Regions from separate parts of the Aliiglaciecola litoralis genome, predicted to be linked through region 2. Evidence: riboswitches for the same ligand, from Rfam matches in the RefSeq annotation. Region 2 holds a riboswitch; the other holds the start of a gene.
The links. Region 2 has a riboswitch for cobalamin ahead of ABD036_RS04490 (ABC transporter ATP-binding protein). Riboswitches for the same ligand answer to the same signal wherever they lie in the genome.

Region 1: linked by a shared signal. The riboswitch ahead of ABD036_RS17960 (TonB-dependent receptor plug domain-containing protein) and the one ahead of ABD036_RS04490 (ABC transporter ATP-binding protein) in region 2 are both predicted to bind cobalamin.

Annotation. Positions count from the first base shown of each region.
Region 1 covers NZ_BAAAFD010000016.1:27,177-39,805, reverse strand. Annotated here, with positions in the region: gene ccoG (cytochrome c oxidase accessory protein CcoG) at 1-405, shown strand, start outside; gene ABD036_RS17965 (serine/threonine protein kinase) at 402-1,385, shown strand; cobalamin riboswitch at 1,426-1,664, shown strand; gene ABD036_RS17960 (TonB-dependent receptor plug domain-containing protein) at 1,733-3,604, shown strand; gene ABD036_RS17955 (type 2 periplasmic-binding domain-containing protein) at 4,090-4,512, shown strand; gene ABD036_RS17950 (porin) at 4,530-5,669, shown strand; gene ABD036_RS17945 (thiol:disulfide interchange protein DsbA/DsbL) at 5,879-6,514, shown strand; gene ABD036_RS17940 (thiol:disulfide interchange protein DsbA/DsbL) at 6,545-7,168, shown strand; gene ABD036_RS17935 (SulP family inorganic anion transporter) at 8,071-9,636, opposite strand; gene bamJ (BamJ family beta-barrel-assembly machinery protein) at 9,791-10,411, opposite strand; gene ppc (phosphoenolpyruvate carboxylase) at 10,637-12,629, shown strand, end outside.
Region 2 covers NZ_BAAAFD010000002.1:186,825-199,453, forward strand. Annotated here, with positions in the region: gene ABD036_RS04475 (TRAP transporter substrate-binding protein) at 1-882, opposite strand, end outside; gene ABD036_RS04480 (TRAP transporter large permease) at 903-2,261, opposite strand; gene ABD036_RS04485 (TRAP transporter small permease subunit) at 2,261-2,806, opposite strand; cobalamin riboswitch at 2,973-3,134, shown strand; gene ABD036_RS04490 (ABC transporter ATP-binding protein) at 3,318-4,133, shown strand; gene ABD036_RS04495 (FecCD family ABC transporter permease) at 4,130-5,155, shown strand; gene ABD036_RS04500 (helical backbone metal receptor) at 5,152-6,057, shown strand; gene bolA (transcriptional regulator BolA) at 6,110-6,433, opposite strand; gene ABD036_RS04510 (alpha-ketoglutarate-dependent dioxygenase AlkB family protein) at 6,569-7,192, opposite strand; gene ABD036_RS04515 (methyltransferase) at 7,224-8,363, shown strand; gene ABD036_RS04520 (peptidylprolyl isomerase) at 8,415-9,056, shown strand; gene ABD036_RS04525 (GNAT family N-acetyltransferase) at 9,068-9,595, opposite strand; gene ABD036_RS04530 (GGDEF domain-containing protein) at 9,592-10,764, opposite strand; gene epmA (elongation factor P--(R)-beta-lysine ligase) at 10,890-11,867, opposite strand; gene efp (elongation factor P) at 11,945-12,514, opposite strand; gene epmB (EF-P beta-lysylation protein EpmB) at 12,547-12,629, shown strand, end outside.

The DNA of each region.
Region 1 (12,629 bases), on a different contig from region 2:
AAACTCATTGGCTATGCGTTGGTACTAGCGATCATGAGTGGTTTATTGGTTTTTGAAATCATGACTCGTGTGCCTTTAGAAATTGATATTATTCGTGACCGAAACTCGCTTTACCGAGAAACGAATGATGGCTTGATTGAAAACGTGTATACCCTAAAATTGCTAAACAAATCGCAGACTAACCGAGAATATAAAGTGGAAGTAATAGGCCTAGATGGGCATAAATATATTGGTGATGATAAAGCGCGAGTTGCTGGCGGAGAAGTATTTAATCTAGCAATTAGCATCGCGATTGACCCTTATGCATTGAAAGAACAAGTGACTGAATTTAGTTTCAAAGTATCCGCGATTAATAGTCCTGAAGACATACAGAGGACCGAATCAACTAAGTTTATTTATCAATGAAAAAGATAATTGAAACCAGTTTCGATTTTGCCCAGTTAGGGCCTGACTTGATTTTAGATGCAATTGAAGCCAAAGGGCTGTTGGTTGAATCAGGATTACTTGCACTGAATAGTTATGAAAACCGGGTATATCAATTCCTGTGCGACAACAACAAGCGCTATGTCGCGAAGTTTTATCGGCCGCAACGCTGGAGCAAGCAACAAATCCAAGAAGAGCATGATTTTGCATGGGAATTACAAAACCACGAAATCCCTGTCGTTGCGCCATTGAAGTTAAATGGCGACACGCTTCACAGCCATCAAGGATTTTACTTTGCGATATTCCCATCAGTAGGCGGTCGACAGTTTGAAGTCGATAATTTAGATCAATTAGAATGGATGGGGCGTTTTATTGGGCGAATTCATCAAGTTGCAAAAGGTAAGTCATTTAAATTTCGTCCTACTTTTAGTATACAAGAACATTTATTCGACTCAGTTGAAACGCTAAAGCAAACTCAACTCATCCCCACTTCACTTCACACCGCTTTTTTTACCATTTTACAACAAGTTGTAGACTTAGCAGCTAAACGCTATCAGCCTGCTTCACATATTCGCCTTCATGGTGATTGTCATCCTGGCAACATATTATGGCGAGATGGTCCAACGTTTGTCGACTTAGACGACTGTCGTGCGGGTCCTGCCATCCAAGATCTGTGGATGATGTTGTCGGGTGATCATCAACATCAACGATTGCAAATGGATACTTTGGTTGAGGCCTATGAAGAGTTTTGTGAATTTGATAAGGCTGAGCTGGCACTGATTGAGCCTTTACGAGCAATGCGTATGGTGCATTACATGGCCTGGCTTTCCCGTCGCTGGCAAGATCCGGCTTTTCCTCAGGCATTTCCTTGGTTTGCTGACGCAAAGTATTGGGAGCAGCAAATACTTGCGTTAAAAGAGCAATTATCCGCCTTACATGAACCAAGCTTAACCCTTTTTTAATTTTTCTTAATAACCGTTACCTTAACGAGGACACTTAGCTATAATGCGCTCATGCTAAGGTGCTGCGCAGTAAAACGCACAGTTAAACGGGAAGACAGTAAAGTGAAAGAGTGATCTTTGACCCAAGCTGACGCTGCCCCCGCAACGGTAAGTAAGTTGAAAGCTAGTGGAATACCACTGTTCTTAAGAATGGGAAGGTACTAGCCGAGTTTATTAAATAGTTTCATTATTTAGCAGACACTTATGAGCCCGGATACCGGCCTTGGTTAAACTGGGTTTTGGATTGAACGCAATCCAAGCCAACTCTCTAGAACGTACTCGGGTGGAGTACTGAACAAGGCTTTTACATGAATAACCTGTCTATTTTGCTAGCGGCAAGCTTTAGCTTAACTTTTGCTTGTGCTGCTACACAATCCAATCAACAACCTGAAACAACACCCGCTTCCCAAGAAATTGAGAAAGTTTCTGTCGTTTCAAGCCGCATCTCTCTTCCAACGAATCGCTTAGCGACCAGTGTCACTGTATTAGATGAATTTGATCTTCAGATGCAATCTACACTTAGTATTGCAGACATACTGCGTACAACAACCAGTGTTGGTGTGTCAAATTCAGGCGGATTAGGTAAAAATACAGTACTGCGAATTCGCGGTGAAGAAGGGTTTCGTACCAAGTTATATATTGATGGCGTTGAACTTAGCGATACATCCTCTCCTCAGGTGGCACCGATTTTCGATGACGTATTAGTAAATCAGCTTTCACGCGTCGAAATTCTCAGAGGTACTCAAGGTTTAGCTTATGGTGCAGATGCTGGAGGCGTTATTGCATTGTATACCGAATCTCAGCAACAAGGATTACACGGTAATATTGCTGTGAGTGCGTCACGTTACAACACCTTGGGGTTTACCAGCAATCTGTCATCGGGCAATGATCTAGGTAGTTTGTTTCTGTCTGCATCAACACTATCGAGCGACGGTTTTAATGCTCAGTCCTCTGATCTGACTGAAGAAAAAGACGGTTATCATAATAAAACGGTGCATTTTAAAGGCCATGTCAATCTCACCGACACATTAGAAGCTGGCTTTGTGGTAAGGCAAGTTAATGCAGACAATCACTACGATGGATGTTTCGATAACATAACATTTGCGCCAAGTAATCATTGCTCCAGCAACGCTCAGCAAAACACTTATCGAGCATCACTTAATTATGATTCTGATGCAGTACGCCACCATTTTGCGGTTGATAAAACCGCAGTTGAACGACGTTATTTCAATAATGCACAGTTTAGTTTCAACAACAGTGGTTCCATAAGAAAGTTGGAGTATATGGGCTCCGTGCAATGGTATAACCATGATTTCGTATTCGGATTAGATGCACGCGAAGAGCGGCTTGATAGTGAAAGCATTAAGCGAAAACAACAAGGTATTTTTGCTGAGTGGTTGGGCGACTTGAATAACGGCATTTATATTAACTTGGGCCTGAGACATGATGACAATGACACTTTTGGAACCCATGACAGTGTGCGAGTTGGCCTAGTTAAACAATTGCAATTTAATACAGTGGACATAAAATTAAAGTCGACTTTTGGTACCGGTTTTCGCGCCCCAAGTCTATTCGAACAAAACTACAATGATGGCCCTTTTGCGTTCGGAGATGCTGCGGGGTTGCAACTAAGTGAAGAGAATAGCAACGGTTTGGACATCGGTTTCGAGCTGCTCACTCAGTTTGGGAGCCAATTTGAAATGGTTTGGTTTGAACAGGAGATTGAAAATGAAATCGTATTTGATCTATCTGGATTTCAAGGATATTTTCAGTCAGTTGGAAGTAGTAGTTCCGAAGGTGTGGAGTTGAGTCTACATCATGCTTTTGATAACGGTATCTCTGTACGAGCCAACTATACCTATAATGACACACGCGACAATAATAATGAACGCAGACTCAGACGCCCTAAAAATAAATTCAATTTGAGTTTAAGGAAATCATTGATAAATGATCTCGTGACAATTGAATTACACCACCGAATAGTGAATGATGCAGTAGACATTAACAGTATGGAGTTAGACGATTACTCTGTAACTGATATTTCGGCACAAATACGACTATCCCAAGGCATAATGTTGAACACAGGCCTTACAAATTTATTTGATCACAATTATCAAGAAGTTGAAGGATTTAATACTGCTCAGCGCTCACTGCATGTTTCATTATCGGTGAGTCTATAACGAGTTTGAACCGATGTTCTTATGGTGAAATCGAAGCTGAGTATATTAATGATACTTCTTTAAATCATTACTAATGTAACCTTTTTTTACCCTAAAACTAGAACTATTTGGAATTGCCGACTACGGTTATACCAACTTCGGCAATTCCATAGAAGTACAGCCATATCCTCGCGGAACTGTATTGGTTAGCTGTTGTTTTCAATAACAAAATTGGACATGGCGACAGTGCCGCTTTTCACGGAAGCAAAACGTTTGAATTAAGCTATTTAGTTTGAGGATCTTTGTTTTGTTCTATCATTGATCATTTCATCCTCGAACAACTTAAAAATCAAGCTGGTTGATTTCTAGCCACTTAGGTATTTAAATAAATACCTAAGCTTCAACCAAGATACCTCACTAACATTGGAAAAGGCTCTGTTTATCTGTATCTTTCGCGCCACCCAGATTGACAGGTCATTTTTTAGACGATTTTTTTGAGAGGACACATGGTACATTTTTTTATACGCAAAACGCTACTTGCTGCAAGTCTCGCGATACTAGCAGGTAATGCCATTGCTGACGTAGTCGTGGTGGTACATCCAAGTAACACCAGTGCGATAGACAGCAAATCAGTGCAACGTATCTTTTTAGGTAAAGAAAAGAAATTTAGCAACGGCTCGGGTGTAAACCCTATCAATCAAACAAACAATGCAACTCGCAATGATTTCGACTCAAACGTGTTAGGCCGCAGCTCTAGCCAAGTCGCCGCGTATTGGTCCAAATTGGTATTCACTGGCAAAGGGATCCCTCCCAACGAGGTGGGTGGAGACGCTGAAGTAATTGCAGCTGTAGCTGCAGACCCTTCAGCAATTGGTTATGTCGATAGTGCAGCTGTTACTGGCGACGTCAAAACCATCCCACTTAACTAATTGAGGAGAAACACACAATGAAAAAATCTATTACTTTAATGGCATTGGCTTGTGCTACCACATTTTCTGCCAACGCTGACGTGCGCATCAATGGTTTTGCTAATCTTATTGGCGGCATCACTAGCAGTGAAGATTCGTTATACGGTTATGACGACAGTGTTTCATTTAGCGATGAAAGTTTGTTCGCCATTCAGGTTAGCGGTGATATTAATGACAAAATGACCGCGACAGGACAGATTGTTGCGAAGGGAAATGATGACTACAAAGCAGAGTTTGAATGGGCGTATATTAGTTATCAAGCCACTGACAATATTAGCGTATCAGCCGGTCGCATTAGACTGCCATTATTTCGCTATTCTGCCTCTAAAGATGTCGGATACTCTTACCATTGGGTAAATGCACCCCGTGCGGTTTATGATGTACCTTTTAATAACCTTGAAGGGTTCCGCTTAGACTACAATGACTATGCTGGAGATTGGGAATATGGGTTTCAATTAGCAGCAGGGACCATTAACAGTACTATTGATATTGATAATGGTCAGGGCGGTTTCGAAACTGTTGATTTCAATGCAAAAAATGCGATTTTATTAACCGCTGAGGCAACCTACGAATGGTTTAAAATTCGTGCGGTTGCAGGTCGTGGCACCTCTGATTTCCAACCTGCTATTCTAGAGCAAACATTTGCGCAACTACCCGCAAACATTGCCGACTCTTTACGAATCGATGAAGACACAAGTACCTTCTACGGACTTGGTCTAGAAGTCGACAAGTTTGACTGGTTTGTCAGTGCAGAAATTACCGAAGTGAACATAGAAGAATCTTTCTCGCCTAAAGATACCGCTTATTATGTGACAGCAGGTATTCGCCAAGGTAAGTTTACTCCATCGATCACGTATGAAGTACTGGATGGCGATGCCGAAATTCGATTCTTAGATCAAGTCGCGGCTTTACCTGAGCCTTTCCAAGCACCCGTCGGTGCGGCGGTTACGGGGGTGCAACAAGCATTTGCTAGCAAGTACAGCATGATAACTCTTGGATTACGTTATGATATGGACACCAACGTTGCCCTGAAAGCTGACATAAGTAAATACAATGATGACCTTGTAGAAGCAGACGACGCGACGTTAATGAGATTAGCGGTAAACTATGTATTCTAAGTTTGTTTAGTTTTTTTAAAATACCAAGCCGCCCATGTTAAGGCGGCTTTTTTAATTCTGTTTCTTTTTAAGGCTAATATCCCAGTAAAATTTAGAACACCTTAGTAAACACATTTCGTGTTCAGATTAGATTCATCTATCTGATATACTATCTTTTTGCGCCATATAGCTATGGTAACCCCTATTCAATATTTTGGAATTGAAGCACTATGAAGAAACTTTATTTTTTAATAACACTGTGCCTGCTAACCGCATTACAAGCCTGCGTTGAGCCTGAGGTCTCCTCTAAATGGGTTGAAGACAAGCATTATAAAGTGATCAGTGACACGGCTACTGAGTCACCTGTAGTCACAGAGTTTTTCTCTTTCTGGTGCCCTCATTGCTACAGCTATGAACCTATAGTAGCAAAGGTAAAACAGCAATTAGATAAAGACGTGGCGTTCAACAAAGTGCATGTAAACTTTATGCGCTTCGCAGGCCCTGATGTGCAAGAAGACGCAACGAGAGCGATGTTGGTCGCCAGATCACTGGGAAGAGAAGAAGAGCTCAATCAAGCTATCTTCAGTTATATTCATGAACAACGATTGCCCATTACAGGGATAAACCAATTAAAAGGGATCTTCCTTGCTCGTGGGATAGAGTTGGCGGAGTTTGATAAAATAGTCTCTAGTTTCAAAGTAAAAACTATGCTCGACAAGAACCGCAAAGCTATTGAAACCTACCGAGAGCATTTAAGTGGTGTTCCCAATTTCATCGTCAATGGTAAGTATCAAATGACCGTGACAAGCGACATGACAGTAGACGATATTATTGAACTTATTGTCTGGTTATCGACTCAATCTTAACTATATCAACTTAATAGGACGTTGTTTTTAATGAAACAAACTGCATTTTATAAATTAATATTTATCGTAATTGGCTTCGCCATTCCATCCCTTGTTGCAGCTCAAGAAAGTTGGAAAGAAGGTGAGCACTACACAGTAATCAGCAGCAAAGCTAGTGACGACAAGCAAATTCGCGAAGTTTTCTCGTTTTGGTGCCCACACTGTTATACGTTTGAATCAATTGCGAAAGAGCTGAAAACGAAGCTACCATCTGACGTTACTTTCATCAAAGCGCATGTTAATTTTATGGGCTCAACGACGAAGGAAGCGCAAAATGATGCTACTTCAGCGATGTTAGCGGCAAGCGCGCTAGGCCAAGAAGACATGTTTAACCAAGCACTTTTTGAAGCGATTCACAAAGACCGAAAAAACGTAACCGGCATGCAAGACATTTTAACGATCTTTGCTGAGGCAGGCGGTGATAGTGAAAAGCTTTTGAGAATGACGAAGAGTTTCGGGATTCGAGGAAAAGTTAGCAAAAATAATAAGTTAACTACGGGAGTTTCCAGTGTACCAACCTTTATTGTCAATAATAAGTATCAAGCTATTTTTACCCGCAATATGACTCCAGATCAGTTTATTTCATTGCTTCTGTGGCTCACTACCCAGAAATAGATTAACTTAGAAATATAACAGTAGCCGGATTAAACTCCGGCTTTTTTGTGTTTTTTACTGCGACATTAGTAAAAGCTTAACATGCCTGTCCACGTAAATATGCTTGGTCACTTCGAGAGTTTTAATGTGCCTGTCCACGTAATGATGCGTGGTCACTTCGAGAGTTTTAACGTGCCTGTCCACGTAATTGTGCGTGGTCACTTCGAGAGTTTTAACGTGCCTGTCCACGTAAATATGCTTGGTCACTTCGAGAGTTTTAACGTGCCTGTCCACGTAATTGTGCATGGTCACTTCGAGAGTTTTAACGTGCCTGTCCACGTAATTATGCGTGGTCACTTCGAGGTTTTTACGTGCCTGTCCCGTAATTGTGCGTGGTCACTTCGAGAGTTTTAACGTGCCTGTCCACGTAATTGTGCGTGGTCACTTCGAGAGTTTTAACGTGCCTGTCCACGTAATCGTGCGTGGTCACTTCGAGAGTTTTAACGTGCCTGTCCATGTAATTATGCGTGGTCACTTCGAGAGTTTTAACGTGCCTGTCCATGTAATTGTTCTTCGAGAGTTTTAACGTGCCTGTCCATGTAATTTTAACGTGCCTGTCCATGTAATTGCTGGTCGTTCGAGCGGCTGGAGCTGAGCTCCAGAGAACCCCGCTTTAGAGATGATGGCGTAATTTAGAAAATACAAAACCCACATTGAACCATCCATGGTGCTGGGTTCCCGATATCTCAAGCGCTGCTTTTAACTTGAGACAAAACTCACATTGAACCGTCCATGGTAAACCGCACCAGTGCACACATCCGTGTGTCCCCGTTCAGCCAGACGGCGCTGTGCGCCTAAAGATTCTGGCTTCACCCATGCTGGTCGTTCGAGCGGCTGGAGCTGAGCTCCAGAGAACCCCGCTCTCACCCTAATTTATCGCTGGCAATTCTGTAGCGGGGGTCTTCGTTGACGTTCATTTCAACGTAATCTTGTGCTTTTGTAAGCAGTTCACTGCACTCAGGGCTGATGTGGCGTATATGCAGTTTTTTACCTTGTTCTTTGTATTTATCTGCCAAGCCATCGATTGCATCTAAGCCTGATGAATCCCAGATTCGTGATTCTCTGAAATCGATTACGACATCTTCAGGGTCGTTCTGAGGATCAAATAGCTCTCTGAAATGTAGGACCGAGCCGAAGAACAATGGTCCTTCTAGATCATAGACTTTCCAACCATCTTCATCGGTATGCGTTTTGGCATGAATGTGCGTTGCGTGTTTCCACGCAAACACTAATGCCGAAACAATCACGCCTACAACTACGGCAACGGCCAAATCGGCTGCCACTGTGATGCCGGTCACCAAAAACAATACAAAGGCGTCTTCTTTATTAACTCCCCGTACAATTCTAAATGAAGCCCATTCAAAGGTACCGATAACGACGATGAACATCACACCTACCAATGCAGCCAGAGGGATCATTTCAATTAACGGAGCAGCAAATAAGATAAAGGCAAGTAATACAAGCGCCGCGGTGATTCCGGAAAGTCGACCTCGCCCACCTGAGTTAATGTTGATCATACTTTGACCAATCATGGCACAGCCACCCATTCCACCAAAGAATCCATTAACTGTATTTGCAACGCCTTGACCAACACACTCTTTGTTGCCGTTACCACGGGTGTCAGTCATTTCGTCGATCAGTGACATTGTCAACAAGGATTCAATCAGTCCTACCAAACACAAAATCACTGAAGTAGGTAAAATGATATAAAACGTTTCTAAAGTAAATGGCACCATGGGGATACTGAAACTTGGCAATTCACCGGCTAAGGTTGCAGCGGCTTTTTCGCCTTCAGGCAGCATATCTTTAACAAAATCAATCACGGTTCGAGCTTCCAGATCTAGACCGTGAACAAGGGCGGTTACAGTAATAATGGCAACTAAGGAAGCGGGAACCGCAGTGGTTACCTTAGGTAAAAGGTAGATGATCGCCATAGTCAATGTCGTTAGCCCAAGCATCCAATACAACATGCTACCTTGCATCCAGACCAACTCGCCAAAACTATTGGTAATTTTGAATTGTCCTAACTGCGCAAGAAAAATCACGATTGCTAAGCCATTCACAAAACCTAGCATAACTGGATAGGGCACCAACCGAATGAATTTGCCTAATTTGAATACGCCGGCAAGAATTTGCAAAATACCGGCAAGGATCACAGCCGCGAATAAATATTCCACCCCGCTAGTCGCAACCAATGCCACCATCACTACTGCCATAGCGCCGGTTGCACCAGAGATCATCCCAGGTCGACCACCTATTGCTGATGTAATCAATCCCATCATAAAAGCAGCATACAAACCCACCATAGGTTCTACGCCCGCAACAAAGGCAAACGCTACTGCCTCAGGCACTAACGCTAGTGCTACAGTTATACCCGAAAGTACGTCATTTTTGACATTACCATCGCGACGGGTTATCAGGTCAATCATCTATTACCTCAAAAATGTTATTAGGTTGCGTCTCTATTCGGTTATTTTAGCAGCTATGATCAAATAGGTCTTTTAACAGATTGTTAAATCTGAATATATTCGTCCGCTCACAAAAAAGGCCGGTTAACCGGCCTCTTAACGCATATCGTAGCGATTAAGCCACTATGTCGAGTAACTCGACATCAAAAACGAGTGTACTGAACGGACCAATTGCTCCGCCTGCACCTTGCTCACCATAAGCAAGATCGTGCGGCACGTATAGACGCCATTTAGAGCCAACCGGCATCATTTGCAATGCTTCAGTCCAACCTTTTATCACACCGTTAACTGGGAATTCTGCTGGCTGACCGCGCTCATATGAACTGTCAAATACGCTGCCATTAATCAAGGTACCGTGATAATGCGTGCGAACTGTAGAAGCTGCGCTTGGCTTTTCACCTTCACCCGCAGTTAAAACTTCATACTGCAAACCAGAAGGAGTTACAGTGACTTCGCTGCGCTTAGCATTGTCGGCTAAGAAATTAGCACCCTCTTCTATCGCACCTTTGTGCTGTTCTGCGCTGGCAGCTTGCATGCGTTGATGAATTTCGTTAAACGCCGCACCTAGAGTTTGGTTGTCAACTTGAGGCATTTGCTTAGCGAAAGCATCGGCAAGACCTTCTTTTACTGCATCAATGTCTAAACCTTCGAATGGGTTACCAGCAAGTTGCTCGCCCATCTGAAAACCAATACCATAGCTTGCTTGTAGCTCAACACTGTTAAATTTGTCTGTCACATTAAATCCTGAATTTGCTAAAAGTTAAGCGCCGAATAATATCACAATCACATGACCAGTTCACACCCCAAACCCTCAACAAGCAATGATAGGCTCAGCTAATTATGAATAGCCGTAGATCAATTATTCAGGAATAATGCATAACTAATCAGTTTAGACAAACCCAAGCACTGTCAGTATTGTCTTAGACTACTAATTAACGCTCAGAATGAATTCGGAGGATATGTGTCACAACAATTAGACATTCAATTAAGGGAAACCGTCAGATTTTTAGGGACCACTCTAGGCGACACTATTCGTGCTCAACTTGGCGAACAATGGTTACAGCGGATTGAAACGGTTCGGTTAGCAGGTCGAGAGTCATATCAGGGCAATAGCGATGCCAGTCAACAGCTCAAAGACCTATTTTCTGAACTGCAAAATGATGAGCTACTCACAATTGGGCGCGCCTTCTCACAATTTTTGAATTTAGCCAATATCGCTGAACAAGAATTCAATGCAATTACTACCGACGATGACCCAGTCACAACCTTGTTTGACCATCTAAAGTCAGCCGAAATTTCTCAGTCCACCTTTGCAGATGCATTTGAACAACTTAAAATTGATTTAGTTTTAACTGCGCACCCAACTGAAGTGACGCGCAGAACACTTATTCATAAACACAGCGAGTTGGCTAGTTGCCTTCGAGATCTCCACCACAGTCAAATTACCCAAGAGCAACGAGATGACTTAGAAACACGAGTCGCTGATTTAATAAGTCAGGCTTGGCATACTGAAGAGATCCGTTCTATCAGACCGACTCCGGTAGATGAAGCTCGATGGGGCTTTTCCGTAATCGAGAACTCATTGTGGGATGCAGTTCCTGCGTTCATCCGCTCACTTGAGAAGAAAGTTCAAGATCGCTTTAAAATTTCGCTACCTATTGATGCGGCACCAGTACAGTTTAGTTCTTGGATGGGTGGCGATAGAGACGGAAATCCAAATGTCACGTCCAAAGTCACTCAGCAAGTACTGTTATTAGCTCGAAAACGAGCTGCTAAATTGTTCGCACAAGACATTGACAGGTTACAAGCTGAATTATCAATGTCTGATTGTGATGATGAGCTTAGGGCGCTTGTTGGCAATGATTCTCGGGAACCTTACCGAGCGTTATTGCGGCCCCTTTTTACCAAATTAAAAGCAACCGAAGAAGGTATCGGCGAGTTTTTGGCTGGAAAACAAATAGATCAACAAGATTGGATCAGTAGTCAGGCCCAGTTGCTTGAGCCCTTGTTAAATTGCCACCGCTCCCTACATGCGTGTGGCATGAAGGTAATAGCAGATGGACAACTACTAGACACCATTCGTCGCGTGCATTGCTTTGGCGTGCACCTGCTCAAATTGGATATCCGTCAAGACTCAGAACGCCATGCTGACGTATTTGGTGAATTGACTCGCTATTTCGGATTGGGAGATTACAACGAGTGGAGCGAGCAAGACAAGCAAGCATTCTTGTTGCGAGAATTAGCCTCAAAACGCCCTTTGATACCGACGAATTGGCAACCTTCAGCTGAAGTCAAAGAAGTTCTGGATACCTGTAAAGTCATTGCCCAAAACAGTGAACAAGGGTTTGGCATCTACGTTATTTCCATGGCCAGCCTACCCTCTGATGTGCTTGCTGTGCAGTTATTGCTAAAAGAATCTCAGGTCAATTGGCCGATGCCCGTAGCACCGCTATTTGAAACTCTGGACGACTTGAACAACGCCCCTGTAGTGATGAAACAGTTGTTTGATATAGATTGGTACCGCGGCTACATCCAGGGTAAACAGCATATTATGATTGGATATTCTGATTCAGCCAAAGACGCCGGAGCTTTAGCCGCAGGCTGGGCTCAATATGAATCACAAGAAGCCTTAGTGAAATTAGCCGATGAGTACAATACCAAACTAACGTTGTTTCATGGTCGCGGCGGCACTATAGGTCGAGGCGGCCTTCCCGCTCATGCGGCAATACATTCACAACCGCCCGGTTCATTAACAGGCGGATTTCGAGTCACTGAGCAAGGTGAAACCATCCGCTATAAATTTGGCATGCCGGAACTGGCAAAAGGCAGTTTAGGTATCTACGCAAGCGCAATAATTGAAGCGATTCTATTCCCGCCGCCACAGCCCAAGCAAAAGTGGCGAGAAGCAATCAAAATGATGGCAGATGAAGGACGCGATAACTATCGCCAGACAG
Region 2 (12,629 bases):
TGCCTGCATTGCGGAATTATTGGCTGCAGTGTACTCATCTAGCATATCTTGATTGACGGCTCGCGTAGCCACTTCGATAATAGCTTGCAAGTCTTTGGGCAACGCTTCATAAGCCTGCTTATTAACCATAAATTCCAAGCTTGCACCCGGCTCGTGCCAACCCGAGTAGTAGTAATATTTCGCCGCTTTATGTAGACCAAATGACATATCATTGTAAGGCCCTACCCATTCAGTTGCATCAATCGCACCTGATTGCAGTGATGTAAACAACTCGCCTCCCGTTAGAGCCACTGGAATACCACCTAGCTTTTTCAACACCTCAGCACCTAAGCCAGGAATGCGCATTTTCAATCCTTTTAGATCGTCGACACTGTTAATTTCCTTTTTGAACCAACCAGCCATTTGCACACCGGTATTACCGCCCACAAAGGGGATCAAGTTAAAGGGCGCATAGAGCTCTCGCCACAATTCCATGCCGCCACCATAGTGCATCCAGCCGTTAAACTCAGTGGCATTCATACCAAATGGAATAGCGGTAAATATCTGCGCAGCTGGCGCCTTGCCTTTCCAATAATACGAGCCAGCATGGCCCATTTCAGCGGTACCACTAGAAACCGTATCAAATACTTCGAAGCCATCGACCAATTGACCGGCACCAAAAACCTTTATTTTTAATCGGCCGTTAGACATACGATCCACGTACGTGGCAAAGGTCTCTGGCGCTTTGCCTAAGCCTGGAAAATTTTTCGGCCAAGATGTCACCAATTTCCACTCATAAGTTTGCTGTGATTGAGCACTTGTGTCTTGCACTTTGCTGTCTCCACCACAGGAGATCAGTGCCATACAAGTCGCTAGCAAAATCATTATGTTAGGTAATTTCATATCAGTTGTTCCAAACGCGTTTAAAGTAAAGATGGCAACCACGTTACCAGATTTGGCCAAATAGCCAATGCTAGTAATAACATCAGTTGAATTATAATAAAGGGAAGCACCCCTTTGTAGATGTGACTGGTTTTTACTTCTGGGGGCGCAACGCCGCGTAAATAGAATAAAGCGAAACCAAAAGGAGGGGTTAAAAACGAGGTTTGCAGATTCACCGCAATCATAATACCCAACCAGATCGGATCAACGCCCATGGCCAACAACACAGGCGCGACCAACGGCACTACTACAAAGGTGATCTCGATAAAGTCTAAGATGAAACCCAGTAAAAATATCACGACCATGACGACCAACACTGCACTAAAGGTGCCCCCCGGTAATTCAGCAAAGAAACCTTCAATCAGTTCCTCACCACCAAAACCGCGAAATACCAATGAAAAAATGGCCGCGCCGATGAGGATCAAGAACACCATAGAGGTCACTCGGGTGGTGGCCATCATCACGTCTTTGAGTTTGCTTAAGGTCAATTGCCGCTGGGCAAGTGCTAGTATTAAAGCACCGGCCGCCCCTACTCCCGCAGCTTCGGTGGGCGTTGCGTAACCAAACAAAATGGAACCCAGAACTAACACAATCAAGAATAGTGGCGGAAATAGTGCACTAAACAAACTGACCTGAGAGTCTGTTTGATCCGACTCTAGCGCCGCAGGCGCAGTTATATGCCTAGCTGCAAACACCAATACATAGATAAGATACATCCCCACCAACAGCAAGCCGGGCACCAGCGCACCGACGAATAAATCCCCAACTGACACCGACTCTGGCGAAAAGATCCCCATGTCTAATTGAGCCTGTTGAAATGCACTAGACAGCACATCACCAAGTAATACTAAGGCAATCGAAGGTGGAATGATTTGTCCCAAGGTCCCGGTTGCGCAAATTGCGCCGCTGGCAAAGGAAGGCGCGTAGCCTTGTTTCAGCATTGTGGGTAAAGATAACAGCCCCATGGTCACGACAGTTGCGCCAACAATGCCAGTGCTGGCCGCCAATAGCATGCCCACTAGTACTACTGAAATTGCCATACCGGACTTCAATCGCCCAAATACCTGCCCCATCGCCATTAACAGGTTCTGCGCTACCTCGGATTTTTCCAGCATCACCCCCATGAACACAAACAGAGGCACCGCCACTAGGGTTTGATTAGTAATAATGCCGTACAGGCGACTGGGAACTGCATGCAAATAGGACGCATCGAATGCACCGAAAAACATCCCGATACCAGCAAATATAAGCGCTGTGCCGGCCAATGTGTACGCAACCGGATACCCCAGTAGCAAAGTAACGCAGACCAAGGCAAACATCACCAATGAGAGATATTCCATTACTGCTCTCCCTGCTGAGGTTGATCTGAATCTTTGCAATTGCACAATGCGAGGGCGTTTTTGAGTATCTCGGAAATACCTTGTGCCACCATGATCGCGGCAAAGACCAAGATCAATGACTTGAGTATAAATACTGCAGGGATCCCGCCAGCTTCACGGGAGTCCTCCAACATACTCCATGAAAACATCACGTAGTCATAAGAAATGATGAAAATGAAGATATTGACCGGTAACAAAAACGCCACACTGCCAAAAAGATTTACTTTGGCTTGTTTCGCTGGACTAAAACGTCGATAAAAGATGTCAACTCGCACGTGCTCATTGACGCGCAGCGTGTGAGCACTGCCAAGCAAAAACACAGTGGCATGCAAATACATCACCGACTCTTGCATGGCAATCCAGCCGATATCAAAACCGTATCTGAGCACCACAATCAACAACATGGTGATCACCATCAATAAGGTAAACCAACTGATCCACTTACATAAGACATCGTTGAGCGTATCTATAAAGTGGAAAGCACTCTCAACTGGACGCATTTCCATAATATTATTCTTATCTTTCTTGTTGGACGGCTATCATAACACTGAGGTGATAGTTGCCTACAGTATTTGGCTGGAATTTTCAGTAAAAAAAGTCATCAGGTCAATATCTTAAGCTGAGTATGACGGGCACAAATAAGTCTCGATGGTGCTTCTAAAGCCTGTTATATTAGCTCACTTCTAGCTTGGTTTAAGCGGTTGTCTCGTAAGGGATAGCGCAAAATTAAATGGGAATTTGGTGAGAATCCAAAACTGTACCCGCAACTGTAATTGCCTACACTCAATTAAAAGTAGGCATAAGTCAGATATCAGCCAAGCCTGAACCACTCAGTTTTGCAGTTTTTGGCTGGCAGCCAAGGGTGCATAACGCTGAGCATTGATCGTGCGGGAATACACGTTTCAAAATGTCGCCTTAATCCGTAACTCAAGCGTCATTTTCCCGTTTACTTATTGCTTTGAATGCCTTCAATTAGCGAATGACTGAAGGGACGTAAATTGGAATTGCCTATTCATCATGCTTGATGTCAAACACGCTGCTTTTCAAATTAACAATAAGCATATTCTTAAAGACGTAAGCTTCAACTTACCGACAGGCCAAATTTTGGGCGTGCTTGGCGCTAATGGTGCAGGCAAAACAACGCTGTTGAAAATGATAGCGGGCCAGCGTGCGAGCAAAGATATGATTTATTGGCATGGCCGTCCCATAGAGTCCTTATCGCACAATGAAAAAGCCAAACAAATCGCGGTGGTCAATCAATTTAATCACAATGTCTTTTCTCTAGATCTTGAGCAGATAATCAGTATGGGACTGCTGCCCCACCAACGCCTCTTTAGCCGAGTATCCGCTCAACAAAAACATACCATAGCAGATGCGCTTGCCAAGGTAGGTTTGCTAGCGCAGCGCAAACAAGCATTTCATACTTTATCGGGCGGAGAGCAGCAAAGAGGATTGCTTGCCAGAGCACTGGTTCAAAGGGCACATTTAATTGTACTGGATGAACCCATCAATCACTTAGACGTGTTTTACCAGCATCAAATACTGCATTTATTGAAACAGCTTGCTACAGCAAGAGGCTTATGTGTGGTGATGAGTTTGCACGATGTTAATTTGGCGGCAAACTACTGCGACACATTATGTTTACTTAACGAAGGACAAATGTTAGCACAAGGTGCTCCTCAAGATGTATTGACGGAAACCTTGTTGCAAAGTGCATTTAAAACACCTTGTAAGGTATTTCCAGCAAGCCAGCAGCACGCATTACGGGTTGAATTTCTGCCACATAGCGCGCCTCATATTGACGCTCAATTTGGTCAGGACAATTTAATATGAAGACACCCATGGTTTGGTTTTTCATCGCTTTAGCGTTACTGAGCGTTTTCGGCGGACTATTTTTTGGTGCGGCTGAGTTGTCGGTCGAAGAAATCTATCATTGTGTTACCCGTCACTGCTCGCAAAGTGTCAATGAAATTATTTTTTGGCAGGTACGCGTGCCGCGTGTAGCCGTTGGCTTTCTGGTCGGCGCGGGGCTTGCGGTAGCAGGTGCCACTTTACAGAATGTGTATCATAACGGATTAGCTGACCCTTATTTGTTCGGCGTTGTGTCAGGTGCAGGATTAGGTGCCAGCATCGCCACGCTACTGTTCACCGGCTCAGCCACTGTAGAGAGTGAAATACTGTCTGGCTTGGCCAGTATTCCGTTTTCCATCGCCTTGCCGTTGTCGGCATTTTTAGGTGCGTTTTTCGCAGTCATAATAGTGCAAATTCTGGCTAGCAAGCTGTTTGGAAATCGCACTGAACAGTTATTATTAGCGGGCGTTGCCGTATCCTTCATGCTCAGTGCATTGAGTCACTTTATACTTTTTAGTGCCGAGCCTTTTGCTGCCAACAAAGTGATTTTCTGGCTACTGGGCAGCTTAGCTCGAGCTGAAATGTGGTTCGTGTGGATCATGCTGCCCGTAGTCAGCATCAGTGTTGTTGTATTGTGGCTATTTGGCCGTCATATGGATGCCATGTTATTGGGTGATGAAAGTGCTAAAGCGTTAGGGGTGAGAGTGAATCTAATGCGTATGGGCGTTTTGATAATTTGTGCAGCATTAACTTCTTGTATCGTTGCTTATTGCGGTGGGATTGGCTTTGTTGGTTTGATGATCCCGCACATAGTACGAAATTGGTTAGGTGTTACCACCCGTATTCTAATCCTCGGCTGTGTTCTAGTTGGCGGCGTATTTTTAGTCTGGATTGATGTACTCGCCCGAGTGCTAGTTGAAAACCAAGAAATCCCAATCGGAATTATTACCTCTGCAATCGGCAGTGTGTTTTTCTTATTAGCGCTTAACAAGGTAAGAAGATGAGTAGCACAATCAGTTACCCAATGAGCACCAAAACCCACACCCGTTTTATTATAGGACTGATATTCTATGTATTCTTTAGCAGCGCATGGGCTCTCGCCCAAACTCCAAAGCAGCAAGCGGGGCAATTGAAGCTCATCGCCCTTTCTCCGCATTTGGTAGAGTTACTTTATGAGCTAGGCGCTCAAGAGCATATCATCGCAACGACTACCTCATCGGACTATCCCGACGACGCTAGGCACATTTTGACGGTGGGTGATCACAGTCGCTTACAGATAGAAAAGATCATTCAATTGCAGCCCGATATTATTCTCGCATGGAAAAGTGGCAACCCTCTGGATGATCTGTCTCGGCTTGAATCCTATGGACTCAGAGTAGAATATTTTGACCCAAAAGTGTTGAGTGATGTAGCAGCGGATATTCGTCGACTGGGTGAGCTTGTTGAAAAATCTCCCTTGGCAGAGATCTTAGCCAACCAGTTTTTACAACGCCTAACACAGATAACTAGCCGTTACAGCAAACGACAAGCCGTCAGTGTCTTTTTTGAGATTTGGCCAAGTCCCCTGCAGACTGTAAGCGGTGGTTCTTGGCCACAACAGCAATTACAGGCTTGTGGCGCAGACAATATCATTCAAAACAGTACTGAGGATTACCCGTCAATATCCATTGAGCAAGTACTTACTAACCAACCTCAAGTGATTATACAACCGCGCTCTGAACGTGCCCCTGCAAGTGCCATTTTTGATTGGACCACTTACCCCTTTATTCCTGCTGTAAAGCATCATTTTATCTTGCACCCTAATGCCGATAAAATGTATCGCATGACTCGCAGAGTTTTGGATGAGATTGATTCACTTTGCCAAAGTATCGATCAAGCTAGGCAGTTCTACCTCTCTAGTAAGTAGGCACTCACACACCCCACAAAACCCATTCCTTTTAAGCATCTGATTTAGATGTTTACGAGGTGGCGTGTTTCATTCCTCCTAGACAATTGGGAGAATCAGGTGAATTGCCATATAAATTATGCCATTCATCATGGGTGTAAGTGTGCAACGCTAAAGCGTGAATTTGCTCTGCGAGTTCTTCTTTCAATACGGCATTGACGGCACGATGACGGTTAATTAAACGCTCACCGGTGAATTTAGGTGTGACCAACACCACCTTAAAATGGGTTTCAGATCCGCGTGGCACATTGTGCATGAAGCTTTCGTTAATAACTTCCAGATGGGCCGGATCGAAATGAGACAGTAATTTTTTCTCGATATTATTTTGAATATTCATTGGCATTCTCTGAGTGTGTTGTTATTAAAAATAGCCTTTTTTCTCGGTAGTTTGAAACTAAATTTTACCCAATTGTAGTAAGTGACTGAGACAACTAGATATAATTTCTAAGCATGAAACTCACGTTAATTATAACTAGGTTGCAGAAGCTAAAATAGTCCTAAAAGTCAAGTTTATCCTACCCATCAATGGTGCTGTACGTTTGGTGATACCGTGTTGCCAATATCGCTGAGTTGCACCGGCCATAACTAACAAGCTGCCACTTTGAAGGGGGATTCGATAAGTCTGTGCATTGTCTTTTCGCTTAAAGTCAAAGTCTCTTACTTGGCCTAAGGTAACTGATGCGATAGTTGGATAAGGGCCTAATTCAGGCTCATTGTCACTGTGCCAGCCCATGCTATCTTGACCGTCGCGATACCAATTGGCTAAAACTGAATTGAACTGACATTGGGTCAACGCTTCGATGTCTTGCTTGACTCGCAAAAGGTCATCGGTCCAAGCCATCGGCGTCATGTGTAACCCTGAATAGCTATACTGGGCATCTGCATCGCCGTACCAAGCCTGTAAGCGCGGAATTTTCACTTGTCTACCAAAGAGTTTGATAGAATCTTGCCGCCATGCCAAACCTGTGCTTAATTTCTGATACAATTGCGCGGCTGCGTCACTATCAATAAAGTGCGACATATAACGAACGTCTGCATCCGCTAGCGGCAGCGATTCAAATGTACGGGTAGATGAAGAAAATAAATCCTGTTGCATACCGGTTATTACGAAGGTGGTCCTAATTTAGATGAATACGTGTTTTCAGTTTCTTGATAAAACCTTGGAGTTATACCGTTATCCAAAACGTTTCATGCATCCCAGTTGGCAGGCATGGGATTCAGCAGATGAACTGCTCATCAACTACGTTGTGGAACAACAGCCTGACTACGCTAATGCGCACTTTTTAATATTAAATGACGATTTCGGGGCATTGACCAGCTGGCTGTCGCCCGCCCGCATTACCCACGTGTCTGACTCATTAATCGCGCAAAAGTCTTGCCAGAAAAACATTCAGCTTAATCATAGTAACCCAACTTTTGTAGAGTATCGAAATAGTTTAGAGTCTTTGCCTGATTCACCTGATTGGGTTTTGCTCAAAATACCCAGAACTACCGCGCTGCTAGAGTATCAACTCGCTCAGATCCGTAAAGTGATCAGCCCTACAACAAGGATAATGGCGGGCGCCAAAGCGAAGTCTATTCAAAAGTCCACCTTGTCACTATTTGAAAAATATCTCGGTAATACGCATACCTCACTGGCGAAAAAGAAATCTCGTTTGGTGTTTAGCCAACCGCAGTTTCCGTTGACTGACTTGTCGCTTCCTGAGCCAACGCGTTGGAAAAGCGATGATGGCGTATTGCATGTCGTTAACCATGCTAACGTTTTCGCTCGACAACAGATGGATATTGGCGCCCGACATCTTGCAGCTTGTTTACCTGATTGTGAGGGCAAGCGTATCGCAGACTTAGGCTGTGGTAATGGCATTATTGGTTTGACCGTTTTGCAACGCACTCAACACGCTAAAGTGACTTTTATTGACGAGTCTTATATGGCGGTAGCATCAGCTAAGGAAAATGTTAGATTGAACTTTCCTGAGAGGCTGGTTGATTGTGAGTTTGTAGTAAGCAATTGCCTTGAACAACTCGATAAAGAAACTCAATTTGATATTGTATTATGTAATCCACCTTTTCATCAGCAAAATACAGTAACCGATCATATCGCCTATCAAATGTTCGACGACAGCAAGACCAAATTGGTGAAAGGCGGAGAATTGAGAATAATTGGCAACCGACATTTGGATTATCCACAAACTCTCAAACGCCTGTTTGGCGGATATGAAGTGGTTGGTAGTGATCCTAAATTTAGTATTCTTTCATCACACAAATAGATAACCTGAATGCGGGTTCACAGATAGTCACAATTAACCCAGAGATCGCTTATGAAAAATATTATTATCGCCCTTATTATTTTGTTTAACGCCACTGTGGCAATTGCCCAAAGTAAAAAAGATGGCTCTCATATTCAACCCGATAATTATTATCCCAAAGTAATGCTTCATACCAGTATGGGTAACATCACCGTTGAGTTATATCGCGCCAAAGCGCCCATTGCGGTGAATAATTTCTTGCGCTACGTGGAACGGGGGCGTTATGAAGGATTGCTGTTTCATCGTATCGTGCCTAATTTTGTGGTTCAAACTGGCGGATATGACACCGATTTTAAAGGTATTAAGACGTTCCCTAAAATATTCAACGAATCGGGTAACGGACTAAAAAACGAGGCCTACACCATTGCCATGGCACGAGACAATGACCCGCATTCAGCAATGAGCCAGTTTTACTTTAATCTAAGAGACAATGAGAGTTTGGACCCTGGTAAAAATTGGGGATATACCGTATTCGGTTATGTCACAGAAGGTACCGAAATCATTGATGCTATGGCCGAGGTAGAAACCGAATACAATGTTACCGTCAGGTGGCATGATGTACCCAAGCAGCCGATAATTTTAGAAAAGGTCACGATTCTTCCCCCCTTTGAAGCTGTTCCTGCTCAAACCAGTACAGCGCCAGAAGAGGGATAAAAATCACCTAGTTATCGCGCGTCAAAATTTCGCTTAATATACAATAACGATTGTTGGTTAGTGGGTTCGATAAGCTTACTAAATTCGAACCCCAACCTTTCAATTAACTTAATCGAGGCTTTATTGAGTGGCGATATAGTGGCATAGACAGTATCTAAACTATAGCGCGACACATCGTGTTGCAATACGCCTTGACACGCCTCAAACGTCAGGCCTTGACCTCTGAATTGAGGTAATATCGCGTAGCCAATGTCTGGTTTATCTAAATAGTCGCGCTGCAAAAGACCGCACACGCCCATGGGTGTGTTATCGGTCAAACTTTCAAATATGTACATACCAAAGCCATGATTTCGATAACAGCTCAGTGGACCGTCTTTAATAAACGCTTCGGCCTGCGTTTCATCATGTACATTGCGGTCGCCAATGTGCGCTATCCATTGCGGATCATTCACTAACGAGATGACAAATTGCCGATCCTGCATGCTAAACTTGCGCAGTCGTAAGCGAGCAGTTTTATGCTGCCAATCAGTCTCTTTCATGGGTTATCTGCTGGTTTAACGGGGGTTACTTTAACCGAACGTACTTTATTTTTACCTGCTTTTTTAGCCATATACAACGCTTTATCTGCTTTTTCGATAAGCGCGATATGACTCTCTTTTTCGCTAACTCCAAGCCCAATACTAATGGTGACCGCAATATCTTGGTGTTCACGATTTAACTTACTGACTTCATCTCGCATGCGATCCGCTATTTGCATACCGTTATTGTGACCGGTTTCCACCAGTACAACTAAAAACTCATCTCCTCCCATGCGACCCACATAATCTATATCACGCACATGCAACTTGATGGCTTCCGATACATCAACCAAAACCCGGTCACCTAACACATGACCGTAAGCATCATTAATGTGTTTAAAATTATCGATATCAATCATCAGTAAACAAAGGGGATGGTCGAAACGCTCACTGCGAGCTAATTCTCGAGTCAATATTTGATCAACCGCACGCCTATTTAGCAGACCGGTTAAATGATCTTGTTGTGCCAGCAATTTTAACTGTCGATTATTGCTATTTAACTCACTGAGCGCTTCAAACTGTTTCACTCGCATTGCTTCTGTCATGTTAGCTAACACAATACAAATAATCGAGGTGGTCAATCCCGTCGCTATCAATGGCGAAGCAATTTGAATATCAATGTTGATGAATAACAACGTTGCTAAAACGCAAAACGCCAAAGTAATGATTACGGAAAGCAACACAAGATGACCTTGCAATGTAAAGCAGATCACGATCATGATGACCGCAAAAGGAGTCAAACCTAAGCCAACTTGAGCTCCTAAAACAGACAGAAAAATAGCCACACATGTCATAAATACCGGGAACATCACTTCAATAAATGTCGCTACGGGCGTCAATGCCGGCAAATACTTCAGTTTGGACAAGAAAAGAATATTAAACGCAGGATAAATAATGGAAAACCCGTACAACAGAGTGTACGGCATCATTTCAGTATTAAACACTGCTAGACCGAGTCGAAAGTGGTGCAGCAAATGCAAACCAAACAACACACAGGCAAGCAACGAAAAGTACATGACGTACTTTAAATTGTTGGCATTGCAATGCAATTCATACTCTGCCTTTAAGGCAGGTTTGGGTTTGGGAAACAATCGAGACATTGCCAAACCATATACTTTGGTCGTATCCATACTGACATGATGCCCATGTGGTTATTGCTAAAACAGAATAACGTTAACTGAGTGTAGCAAAAAACCTAAGTGGGACAATCACTTTAGAATGAATATTTTTTAATCATATTTGGCTTTGCTAAGATTCACGCGTTATCGATAAAAAAGCTCATAGTCTGCTCTATTCGACTTGATTGGCGCTTTAACATCATTAATCGGTCAAATCCTAGCGCTACGCCAGCACAGTCAGGCAATCCTTGGTGCATTGCCTGAATAAACAAATTATCAATTGTGATGGTTGGCAGTCCTTTGGATTGGCGTAACAGGTTATCGTTTTCAAACCGAGTCAGTTGTTCTTGGGGGTCACCCAATTCATGATATCCGTTAGCCAATTCAATGCCTTTGTAATAGACCTCAAATCGTCTAGCAATGCGCGGATCCTCAGGCTCCAGTTTAGCCAACGCGGCCTGAGACGCTGGAAAATTGACCAGCGCGACTGGACGCTCTTGACTTAATTGAGGCTCGATTAATTCACAACACAGCAATTGTAATAACACATCTTTATTGGTTTCAGATTGCGCAATATCGTTAAATCCCAGCCGACTTGTTTGCTGTTGTAAATGCGCAAGGCTGATGTCTAACGGATCGAAATCACAATAGCGAATAAATGCCTGCTGATAGGTCACTATTTCTAAGGGCGGCGTATCGAGTACTTCTTGCAACAACGCGTCCACTTCGTCAATCAATTGCCAATGATCAAAGCCTACACGATACCATTCGAGCATAGTGAATTCGGGATTATGGAATCGGCCGGCTTCTTCATTGCGAAACGCCTTACTCAATTGGTAAATAGAGCCGCTACCCGCACAAAGCAAACGTTTCATCGCGAACTCAGGTGAGGTTTGCAAATATAACACTTGCTCTTGACTGGATTGTGGGTGACTGAAGCGCGTTTCGAAGGCGCGTAAATTTACATCGGTGACGCTAGCCTGACTAAGCATTGGCGTTTCCACTTCCAACACATTACGCAAGGCAAAAAAGCCTCGTACCTGAGCCATCACCTGAGCTCGGGTGCGAAGACTATCCATACTGGCAGTAGGTTGCCAAGCGTCAAAATCAGCCATAATCGGGGATCTACTAAGTCAAAAATTTAAGATAAAAAAAGAGCCGGCTAAGCGGCTCTCTAGAACAGGTTAAGTATTTATTTTTGCGCGCGAGAAACGTATTCACCGCTGCGCGTGTCGACCTTAACCACTTCTCCAGTTTGCACAAAAAGCGGCACACGCACTACCGCTCCCGTCGCTAAGGTTGCTGGCTTGCCACCGGTTCCAGCGGTATCACCTTTAAGGCCTGGATCCGTTTCGGTAATTTCTAACTCGACAAAGTTAGGTGGGGTAACCGCGATCGGACTGCCATTCCACAATGTAATAGTGCAAGTATCATTTTCCACTAACCATTTCACATTCTCTCCTACGGCTTTTTCATCCGCAGCGATTTGCTCAAAGGTTTCATTATTCATAAAGTGATAGAATTCACCGTCATTGTACAAATAAGACAAATCGGTATCCATTACATCAGCGCCTTCTACTGAATCGCCTGATCTAAAGGTTTTCTCAAGTACTTTACCTGAAATTAGCTTGCGAATTTTCACCCGATTGAAGGCTTGTCCTTTACCTGGTTTAACATATTCGTTCTCAAGAACGTTGCAAGGTTCGCCGTCGAGCATTATCTTAAGGCCCGCTTTGAATTCATTTGTGCTGTAATTAGCCATAAATCCTCTGAAATTAACTATTGAGTACACGTTTGGCGCTGATAATACCTAAAAAATTGATCACTGTAGAGAGTAACTGGCAAAAAGAACTCGCTCAGTGCTTTAAAGATCCGCA